One region of the Streptomyces sp. NPDC090022 genome, then DNA from elsewhere that is predicted to be linked to it. Evidence: riboswitches for the same ligand, from Rfam matches in the RefSeq annotation. Region 1 holds a riboswitch; each other region holds the start of a gene.
What was found. Region 1 has a riboswitch for cyclic di-AMP ahead of ACIPXB_RS18835 (M23 family metallopeptidase). Riboswitches for the same ligand answer to the same signal wherever they lie in the genome.

Region 1 (3,265 bases):
CGACGAGAACGAGGGGGCGCAGCAGTGACCGCCGAGCCCGCAGTGACGATGACCTTCCACCCGCAGCCCGCCGCCGGCGAGGCCAGGCCGTGGGCCTTCCCCGCGCCCGAGCGCGGCGCGCTGGACAACGGCCTGACCGTGCTGCGCTGCCACCGGCCCGGCCAGCAGGTGGTGGCCGTCGAGATCATCCTCGACGCCCCGCTGGACGCCGAGCCCGAGGGCCTGGACGGCGTGGCCACGATCATGGCCCGCGCGCTGTCCGAGGGCACCGACAAGCACTCCGCCGAGGAGTTCGCCGCCGAGCTGGAGCGCTGCGGCGCCACCCTCGACGCGCACGCCGACCACCCGGGCGTCCGGGTCTCCCTGGAGGTCCCGGCCTCCCGGCTGCCCAAGGCGCTCGGCCTGCTCGCCGAGGCGCTGCGCGCGCCCGCCTTCGCCGACAGCGAGGTGGACCGCCTGGTGCGCAACCGCCTCGACGAGATCCCGCACGAGCTGGCCAACCCGCAGCGCCGCGCCGCCAAGCAGCTCTCCAAGGAGCTCTTCCCGGCCGCCCTGCGGATGTCCCGCCCGCGCCAGGGCACCGAGGAGACCGTCGCCCGGATCGACGCCGCGGCCGTCCGCGCCTTCTACGAGGCCCACGTCCGCCCCGCCACGACCACCGCCGTCATCGTGGGCGACTACGCCGGCACCGACCTGGACGCCGTCCTCGCCGACACCCTGGGCGGCTGGACCGGCGGCACCGCCGCCGCCCGCCCGGTCCCGCAGATCTCCGCCGACGACACCGGCCGCGTGGTCATCGTGGACCGCCCCGGCGCGGTCCAGACGCAGCTGCTGATCGGCCGGATCGGGCCGGACCGGCACGACCGCGTCTGGGCGGCCCAGCTGCTCGGCACGTACTGCCTGGGCGGCACGCTCACCTCGCGCCTGGACAAGGTGCTGCGCGAGGAGAAGGGCTACACCTACGGCGTGCGCTCCTTCGGCCAGGTGCTGCGCTCCACCGCGCCGTCCTCGCCCGGCGGCGCCACGGGCGCGTCCATGCTGGCCATCAGCGGCTCCGTGGACACCCCCAACACCGGCCCGGCGCTGGACGACCTGTGGAAGGTGCTGCGCACCCTCGCGGAGGGCGGCCTGACCGACGCCGAGCGGGACGTGGCGGTGCAGAACCTGGTGGGCGTGGCCCCGCTGAAGTTCGAGACGGCCGCCTCGGTCGCCGCCACCCTCGCCGACCAGGTCGAGCAGCAGCTCCCCGACGACTACCAGGCGCAGTTGTACGCCCGGCTGGCCGAGACCGGCACCGTGGAGGCGACCTCCGCGGTGGTCAGCGCCTTCCCGGCGGACCGGCTGGTGACGGTCCTGGTGGGGGACGCCTCGCAGATCGAGGAGCCGGTGCGCGCGCTCGGCATCGGTGAGGTCACCGTCGTCACCAACTGACGCGGCATCCGACGCGGCGGCTGACGCCGTATCACCAAGGGGCCCCGGCGGGTTGTCCGCCGGGGCCCCTTGTGTGCTCAATGTCCGGTTGGTGGCGAGGTTGCTCGTATGCGGTGTGGCGTACGCAACAAAAGCGCTCGTCTGTTTGGCGATCGGCTGATGATCCGCCTAGCGTCGGGCTTGCTGTCCGTCAGTTGTGTCCGCCGCACCCGCGGCACCGGGCAGCGATCGCCGAGTCCCCGTCAGGCGCGAGCCTGGGGAGCCGGGGACCCACATCAGTCCCTGGGGTGAATCGGACCGCCTCGCCAGAGGGGGCCCGTAGGAGACCTTCCTGCTCCGAACCCGTCAGCTAACCCGGTAGGCGAGAAGGAAGGAAAGGATCAGCCTTTTCATGGCGTTTGGCAGCAGCACCAGCCGTGCCACCGGCAAGCACCGTGGTGGCAGCCGTCTGAGCCGCAAGACCGCAGGCATCGCCGGGATCGCCGCCCTCGCCACGACGGGTGTCGTCGGCACGCTGGCCGCCCCGGCCTTCGCCGCGGACAACAACTCCTCCGTCCCGCAGGACACCGGCCTGAACAACGTGGTCGTCGCGGACGAGCTCGCGGGCGACATCGAGACCCAGGCCGCTTCCCAGCAGCACGCCGCCGAGGTCGCCGCCGCCAAGGCGCAGGCCGAGGCCGACGCGAAGCAGAAGGCCGCCGAGGCCAAGCGCCTGGCCGAGGCCAAGGCGAAGGCCGAGCGCGAGGCCAAGGAGCGCGCGGAGCGCGAGGAGGAGCGCAAGCGCCTCAACACCTTCGTCTCGCCGCTCGACGACTCCTACGTCAGCACCAGCTACGGGGCCGGCGGCGGCATGTGGTCCTCCGGCAGCCACACCGGCATCGACTTCCACGCGGCCTCCGGCACCTCCGTGCGTGCGGTCGGCGCGGGCGTGATTGTCGAGGCCGGCTGGGGCGGCGCCTACGGCAACAACGTCGTCATCAAGCACAACGACGGCACCTACACCCAGTACGCCCACCTGTCCTCGCTGAGCGTCTCGGCCGGCCAGCAGGTCACCCCGGGCCAGCAGATCGGCCTGTCGGGCAACACGGGCAACTCCAGTGGCGCCCACCTGCACTTCGAGGCCCGTACCGGCGCCAGCTACGGCTCGGACATCGACCCGGTCGCCTACCTGCGCTCGCACGGCGTCCGCGTCTGACCCTGCGGCCGCGCACGGCCCATCGTTTCCCCGAAGACCCCGGCTCCCCGAGCCGGGGTCTTCGCGTTGCGTGCGCCGCGTGCGCCGTGCCACCCCGGCGCGGGGGCCGGCCCGCCGCCGCGCTTTTCCGATTTCCGTCGCGTATTGCGCCGTACTTTCCTTCCGCACTCGGAAACTGCGGCGCATTGTCATAGAGTCGCAGTCATGACGTTGGCTCAGGGCGGAGGTCCGGCATTGCGTATTCCCGCGCACGCGGTCTGCACCGCAATCCGTGACGACATCGTCTCCGGTGTATTCGAGCCCGGCGGCAGACTCACCGAGGACCTGCTCGCCCGCCGGTACGGCGTCTCCCGCGTCCCGGTCCGCGAGGCGCTGCGCACCCTTCAGTCCGAGGGTTTCGTCACCACCCGGCGGCACGCCGGCGCCTGTGTCGCGGAGCCGACCGAGCAGGAGGCGGCGGACTTCCTGGAGGTCCGGATGCTGCTGGAGCCGCTGGCGGCCTCCCGCGCCGCCCGGCGGCGCACCGAGGCCCACCTCAAGGTGCTGCGCGGGCTGGTCCGGCTCGGCCAGGAGCGGGCCAGGCGCGGCCAGGGGGAGGATCTGCGGTCCCTGGGCGGCTGGTTCCACGAGACGCTCGTC
Region 2 (3,265 bases), on a different contig from region 1:
CCCAGGTCTCCGGAGACCATCTGGAGGTCATCAAGCTGATCCCGCCGCTCGTCGTGGACGAGGCCGACGTGGACCGCTTCGTGACCGCCTTCCGGGCGGTCATGGACGACGCGCACGGCGGGGGCTCGCTGATGTGGGACTTCGGCCGGACGCTGGTGAAGCAGGCCGCCGCACAGCGGTGACGGCGCCGCCTCCCGCGCGGGCGTGAGCGCCGCCTCCCGCGCGGGCGTGGGTGCTCCCTCCCGCGCGGGCGTGAGCGTCAGACGAGGAGCTTCTCACGCAGCCGGGCGAGGGTCTCGGGGGCGAGCCCGAGGCCCTCGCCCAGGTAGGCCGGCACGCCGCCCCAGGTCTCCTCGATGGCGTCGAAGGCCTCGGTCAGGTACTCGGCGCGGGCGTCGAAGAGCGGGGCCAGCAGTTCCATCACCTCGGGCGAGCGCGCCTCGGGCGCCTCGCTGCCACGGCGTACCCGGTAGCGGCGGTGCGGGGCGTTCGACTCCAGGTAGTCCGCCACGATCGCCTCGCGCTCGACGCCCACCGCGAGGAGGGTGACGGCGACCGAGAGCCCGGCCCGGTCCTTGCCGGCCGCGCAGTGCATGAGGGCGGGCACGCTGTCCTCGGCGAGGGCGTGCAGGACGCGGCTGTGCTCGGCGGTGCGCCGGGTGATGATCTCGCGGTACGAGCGCGTCATCCGGTCGGCCGCCCGGCCCTCGCCGAGCAGATCGCGCAGCTGGCCGAGGTCGCCGTCGCGCACCATCTTCCAGAACTCCTTGCCGTCCGCCGGGTCGGAGAGGGGAATGTTCACATTCCGTACACCCGGAAGTTCCACATCGGGTCCCTCGAGGGCGTGGTCGGCCGCATTGCGGAAATCGAAGACGGTGTGGAGGCCGAGCGACGCGAGGAATTCTGCGTCGGTTTCGGTGGCATGGGCGAGATGTCCGCTTCGGAACAGTCGTCCCGTACGGACCTGCCGCCCGTCGGTGGTCGGCAGCCCGCCCACGTCACGGAAGTTGCGTATGCCGGTCAGCTCCGGCTCCGTGGGCCGGGTCCGAGGTATCTGCTGGGTCATGAGTGCCCCCTCCGTATCGTCGCGGTTGTCCGAATTGCGCTGCTTGGCCCCAACGTGCCCGGGGGAGAAGGGAGATCGCCTCCCGCCCCCGTGAGCAGGATCATACGGTGACCGTGAGTGCCTGATCGCGGAGGCCGAATTCCCTGCGGTGGCTGGCTGTTGAAGCGACGGAATGGACGGAGGGTGACCGGAATTCCGGCGGACTCTCATCAACGGGAATCCATGGGGGAATTCGTGGCTTGTTTCGCGCGGCATGGCTGGATTACGTTCACGACCGATCCGGATGGACCGCCGAATCCTGCCACCATCCGGACACCGCACCCGACTATTCATGTACGTGGCAGGAGCGGGGGAACCAGGTAGGCCCGCCGGATCGGATCTTGATATCCGAATGGCTCGGGGTGAAGCCGTAGTGATACGGCCGGACAGCTCCAGTCCGAACCCGACAGCTCACCTCGCAGGCGCCGGAGAGGAAAACGCCATGCCCGGAAAAGGCAAGCACCGACGCCCCAAGTCCCGCTCCCTGACCCGCGGTTTCGTCGCCGCCGGCACGGGCGGTGCGGCCCTCGCGCTGCCGCTGATGGGCGCCACCGGCGCGAACGCGGCCGGGGCTCCCGCCGCCGCCCCGCAGGCCCCGGTCACGGCCCAGCTCCCGGCGCAGGTGCCGGCCGCCCTCCAGGCCGCCCCCTCGCACGCGGCGCCCCGGCCGGCCCCCAGCACCTACACCGTCGTCCAGGGCGACTGCCTCTCGCGCATCGCCGAGGACCGCGGCCTCTCCGGCGGCTGGCAGGAGCTGTACGCCGACAACCGTGACGCCGTCGGCACCGACCCGTCGCTGATCCACCCGGGCCTGGAGCTCACCCTCGGGGACCGGGGCGCGGCCCCCGTCGAGTCGGCCCCCGTCGAGTCGGCCCCGGTCGAGTCGACGCCCGTCGAGTCCGCCCCGGAGTCGGCCCCGGCCCGGCCCGCCCCGGTCGCGCCCGCCCCCGAGCGCGGTTCCGCCGACCGGACCCCGGCCCAGGGCTCCGGCACCGCCGCCGCCCCGGGCAAGGCCGGCTTCGTCGCCCCGGTCGGCGGCGGCGTCTCCACCGCCTACCGGGCCTCCGGGGCCATGTGGTCCAGCGGCTACCACACCGGTGTCGACTTCATCGCGCGCTCCGGCACCTCCGTCAAGGCGGTCAGCGCGGGCACCGTCGTGTCCGCCGGCTGGGGCGGCTCGTACGGCAACGAGGTCGTCGTCAAGCACGCCGACGGCCACTACTCGCAGTACGCCCACCTGTCGCAGCTGTCGGTCTCGGTCGGCCAGAGCGTCACCGCCGGCCAGCAGCTCGGCCTGTCCGGCTCGACCGGCAACTCCACCGGCCCGCACCTGCACTTCGAGATCCGCACCGGCCCGGGCTACGGCTCGGACGTCGACCCGCTCGCCTACCTCCGCTCCCACGGCGTGAGCATCTGACGGCAGCGGCGGCCGCCCAACGGGGGCGGCTCCGGGAAACGTGTGAGGCCAGGGCCCGAGGGGGGTCCTGGCCTCACGCCTTGTTATTCCTCCCTGACCGGGTGGTATAGATCACGGCCCGTCAACCCCTTCCTACGGTGGCGTAGGTCACGTCTCGAGGTGAAGGATGTGGTCCCGTGGCAGCGACGACAACGATGAACAACTCGACACGACGGACCATCGGCAGCATCGACACCATCGGCTCGTACGCGGCGATCGGAGACAGCTTCACCGAGGGTGTGGGGGACCCGGGACCCGGGGGAATCTACGTCGGCTGGGCCGACCGGCTCGCCGTACTCCTGGCCGACCGGCGTGACGAGCACGACTTCCGGTACGCGAACCTCGCCGTACGCGGACGCCTGCTCGACCAGATCGTGGCCGAGCAGGTGCCGCGGGCCAAGGAGCTCGCGCCGGACCTCGTCACCTTCTGCGCCGGCGGGAACGACATCATCCGGCCCGGCAGCGACCCCGACGACGTGGCGGAGCGGTTCGAGGCGGCCGTGGCCGACCTCACCCGAGCCGTCGGCCAGGTCATGATCACCACCGGATTCGACACCCGCGGGGTGCCGGTCCTCAAGCACCTGCGGGGCAAGGTCGCGACGTACTCCGCGCACGTGCGGGCCATCGCCGACCGCTACGACTGCCCGGTGCTCGACCTCTGGTCGCTGAAGTCCGTACAGGACCGGCGGGCCTGGGACGACGAC
Region 3 (3,265 bases), on a different contig from region 1:
GAGACCAGCGGGTAGGCGTCGACGAGGCCCTCGTAGTACTCGGTCATCTCGGCGGCCGAGCGGGACTGGCCCTCGAACTCGTACTTGCCGTCCTTGTAGAACTCGGACGCGGCGACGTCGAGCGCGAGCGCGATGTCCTTGCCCGGGATGTAGCCGGCCTGCTTGATGGCCTCGACGATGAGGTCGAGCGCGGCGCGGTTGGACTCCAGGTTCGGGGCGAAGCCGCCCTCGTCGCCCAGACCGGTGGACAGGCCCTTGGTGTGCAGGACCTTCTTGAGGGTGTGGTAGACCTCCGCACCCCAGCGCAGGGCCTCGGAGAAGGACTCCGCGCCGATCGGCGCGATCATGAACTCCTGGATGTCGACGTTGGAGTCGGCGTGCGACCCACCGTTGAGGATGTTCATCATCGGAACGGGCAGCAGGTGCGCGTTCGGGCCGCCGAGGTAGCGGAAGAGCGGGAGGTCCGAGGCCTCGGACGCGGCGTGCGCGACGGCCAGGGAGACGCCGAGGATGGCGTTGGCGCCGAGGGAGCCCTTGTTGTCGGTGGCGTCCAGGTCGAACATGGCCTGGTCGATCAGGCGCTGCTCGGTGGCGTCGTAGCCGACGAGCTCCGGGCCGATCTGCTCGATGACCGCGAGGACGGCCTTCTCGACGCCCTTGCCCATGTAGCGGTTCGGGTCGCCGTCGCGGAGCTCAATGGCCTCGAAGGCACCGGTGGAGGCGCCGGACGGAACGGCAGCACGGCCGGTGCTGCCGTCGTCGAGGCCCACCTCGACCTCGACCGTGGGGTTGCCTCGGGAGTCCAGGATTTCCCGGGCTACGACGACGTCGATGGACGGCACGAGCATCTCCTTCTGGGATGTGACGCTGGGTGTGCGGGGGCGGGGGCCGTGGGACGGCCCTGCCGCACTAGAGCCTAACCGGATCCGGGCAGTCGGCCTGCCGACCGCCCGCCCCCTGGGACGAAAAAGGGTCCGAATACCCGTGTTCCGTCATATAAGACCCATGATCAACAGGCGTTCCGTCCGGAAAGACGCCGCCGCCCGGCGCGTGAGGGGAGACGCGCCGGGCGGCGGGGAGGTACGCGTGTGGCGAACGTTTCGCGGTCAGGACCGCGAGTGTTGCGCCGTGGTTCAGCCGATCTTCAGCTTCTGGCCGGGGAAGATCAGGTCCGCGTCCTTGACGATGTCCTTGTTCAGCTCGAACAGCTGCTGCCAGCCGCCCTTGACGCCGTGGGCCTCGGCGATGGTGCTGAGGGTGTCGCCGGCCTTGACCTCGTAGGAGCCGTTGCCGGTCAGCGGGGCCGGGGCGGGCTTGGAGACCGGCGCCGGGGTGGCCGCGCGCTCGGAGCGGGTGACGGGGGCCTCGGAGCGCGGGGTCTCCTTCTTCGGCGCCGCGGCCTTCGTCTCCGTCTTCTTGGTCTCGGTCTTCTTGGTCTCGGTCTTCGGCTTGGCCGGCGTCTGGGTGCCGCCGCCGTTGTAGGCCGCGTTGGTCAGGCCCTTGCCGCAGTGCGGCCAGGCGCCCTTGCCCTGGCCCTTGAGGACCTTCTCGGCGATGGCTATCTGCTGCGCCTTGGTGGCCTGGTTGGCCTGCGGGGCGTACGCCTTGCCGCCGAAGCCGGCCCAGGTGGAGGCGGAGAACTGCAGACCGCCGTAGTAGCCGTTGCCGGTGTTGATGGACCAGTTGCCGCCGGACTCGCACGCGGCGACGGCGTCCCACTGCGAGGCGGTGGCGGCGTTCGCGGTGCCCGCGGCCATCAGCGGGGCGGCGATCGCGGCACCGGTGACACCGGCGAGCGTGACGATGCGGGTCGCCTTGGAGGCGCGGCGGTGCTTGCCCTTGCCGGAAAGCAGCATGGAACTTCTCCTCACCGACGCCTGCGAGGTGAGCTGTCGGGTTCGGGCGAGTGAGTTGCCCGGCCGCGCGACCTAGCGCGCGGCTTAACCCCTAGCCGTTCCCGTGACCATCTCTCAATGGCCGGTCCCGGCACCTACCTTGGGTCCCCCGCTCCTGCCTTCGGCGCTTGACGCGACGACTGTTCCCTCCGTCCGCCGGCAGGATTCGGCGATGCGGTCGAAGGGGCCCGCGGTGGCGAGCGATTCAGAAGGTAGACAGGTCTCCGCCCGATGTTCAACGAGCGCATTCGCCGGAAACCGCCCCTACTTGCACTCCTGAAAGGGATGTTTGCGCAGGTGAGGGGCGGGTTTGCGGCATTCCACAAACGAGACACGCCAGTTGACCGGAAGAGACGCATGTCTCACTTACACGAAACGGACATTGGGGCGTTTCCACCCGCCTGAAGTGCCCCTATTTCGGGGTTACGTCCAGATTCTGTCCGGGCTTGATCAGGTCCGCGTCCTTGCCGATGACCTGCTCATTGGCCTCGTAAAGGGCGTTCCAGCCGCCCTTGAGGCCGTTGGCGTCCGCGATGTCCGTCAGGTTGTCACCCGGCTTCACCGTGTACGTCGGTTCCGGGGCGGGTCCGGGGGCGGCCGGACTCTCGGCGGCCGGGGCGCCGCGGTGGCGTCCGGTGCCCTCGGCGGAGTCCGGCGTCGGGGTGTTGCCCGGCGCGGTCGTACCGCCCGCCGGAGCGGTGGGGTCGACCGGGGTGCCCGGGACGGTGGGGGCGGCCGGGACCGTCGGGGCGGCCGGGTCGGTGGAGGCGCCGGGGGTGCCCGGGGTCCCGGGGGTACCCGGCGTGGCGGGGGCGCCCGGGGTGGCGGGCGGCGTCACCGGAGGCAGCACCGAGGGCGTCGAGGTCACGTCCGGGGCGGGCATGACGGGCAGTCCGGGCATTCCGGGCGCCGTGGGCAGCAGCGGCTCGTTGATCGGCGGGGTGGTCGCCGGGACCGAGGGGCCGGCCGAGTGGCCGGGGATCTGCGGGGTGTCGCCGGATCCCTCGGAGGGGCGCAGCGGGGCCGGGTCGACCGGGCGGGGGGCGCCGGGCACGCCGGGGTCCACATCGGCGGCCGGGCCGTGCTGGACCAGGCCCGCCTTCTCCGCGCACACCGGCCACGCCTGGGGGCCCTGGGAGGCCAGCACCTGCTCGGCGATGGCTATCTGCTGGGAGCGGCTGGCGAGGTCGGGGCGCTCGGCGTAGGCCAGCCCGCCCGCGTTCTTCCACTGCTCCTGCGTGAACTGCAGGCCGCCGTACGCGTCGCTGCCGAAGTTGGCGCTCCACGTGCCGCCGCTCTCGCACTCGGCGACCTTGTCCCACGTGGTGGCCTCCGCGGCGGTCGCGTTGGTGGCCGCCAGCAGCGGCAGG

Region 2: another riboswitch for cyclic di-AMP. It lies ahead of ACIPXB_RS29290 (peptidoglycan DD-metalloendopeptidase family protein); the one in region 1 lies ahead of ACIPXB_RS18835 (M23 family metallopeptidase).
Region 3: another riboswitch for cyclic di-AMP. It lies ahead of ACIPXB_RS20810 (transglycosylase family protein); the one in region 1 lies ahead of ACIPXB_RS18835 (M23 family metallopeptidase).

The regions. Positions count from the first base shown of each region.
Region 1 is NZ_JBIVFN010000009.1:133,551-136,815, reverse strand. Features, by position in the region: gene ACIPXB_RS18845 (M16 family metallopeptidase) at 1-28, shown strand, start outside; gene ACIPXB_RS18840 (M16 family metallopeptidase) at 49-1,431, shown strand; cyclic di-AMP (ydaO/yuaA leader) riboswitch at 1,651-1,809, shown strand; gene ACIPXB_RS18835 (M23 family metallopeptidase) at 1,823-2,626, shown strand; gene ACIPXB_RS18830 (GntR family transcriptional regulator) at 2,861-3,265, shown strand, end outside.
Region 2 is NZ_JBIVFN010000022.1:91,162-94,426, reverse strand. Features, by position in the region: gene ACIPXB_RS29300 (aspartate aminotransferase family protein) at 1-182, shown strand, start outside; gene ACIPXB_RS29295 (tyrosine-protein phosphatase) at 260-1,066, opposite strand; cyclic di-AMP (ydaO/yuaA leader) riboswitch at 1,346-1,545, shown strand; gene ACIPXB_RS29290 (peptidoglycan DD-metalloendopeptidase family protein) at 1,548-2,522, shown strand; gene ACIPXB_RS29285 (SGNH/GDSL hydrolase family protein) at 2,717-3,265, shown strand, end outside.
Region 3 is NZ_JBIVFN010000011.1:95,573-98,837, forward strand. Features, by position in the region: gene eno (phosphopyruvate hydratase) at 1-848, opposite strand, end outside; gene ACIPXB_RS20810 (transglycosylase family protein) at 1,134-1,856, opposite strand; cyclic di-AMP (ydaO/yuaA leader) riboswitch at 1,860-2,032, opposite strand; gene ACIPXB_RS20815 (transglycosylase family protein) at 2,308-3,265, opposite strand, start outside.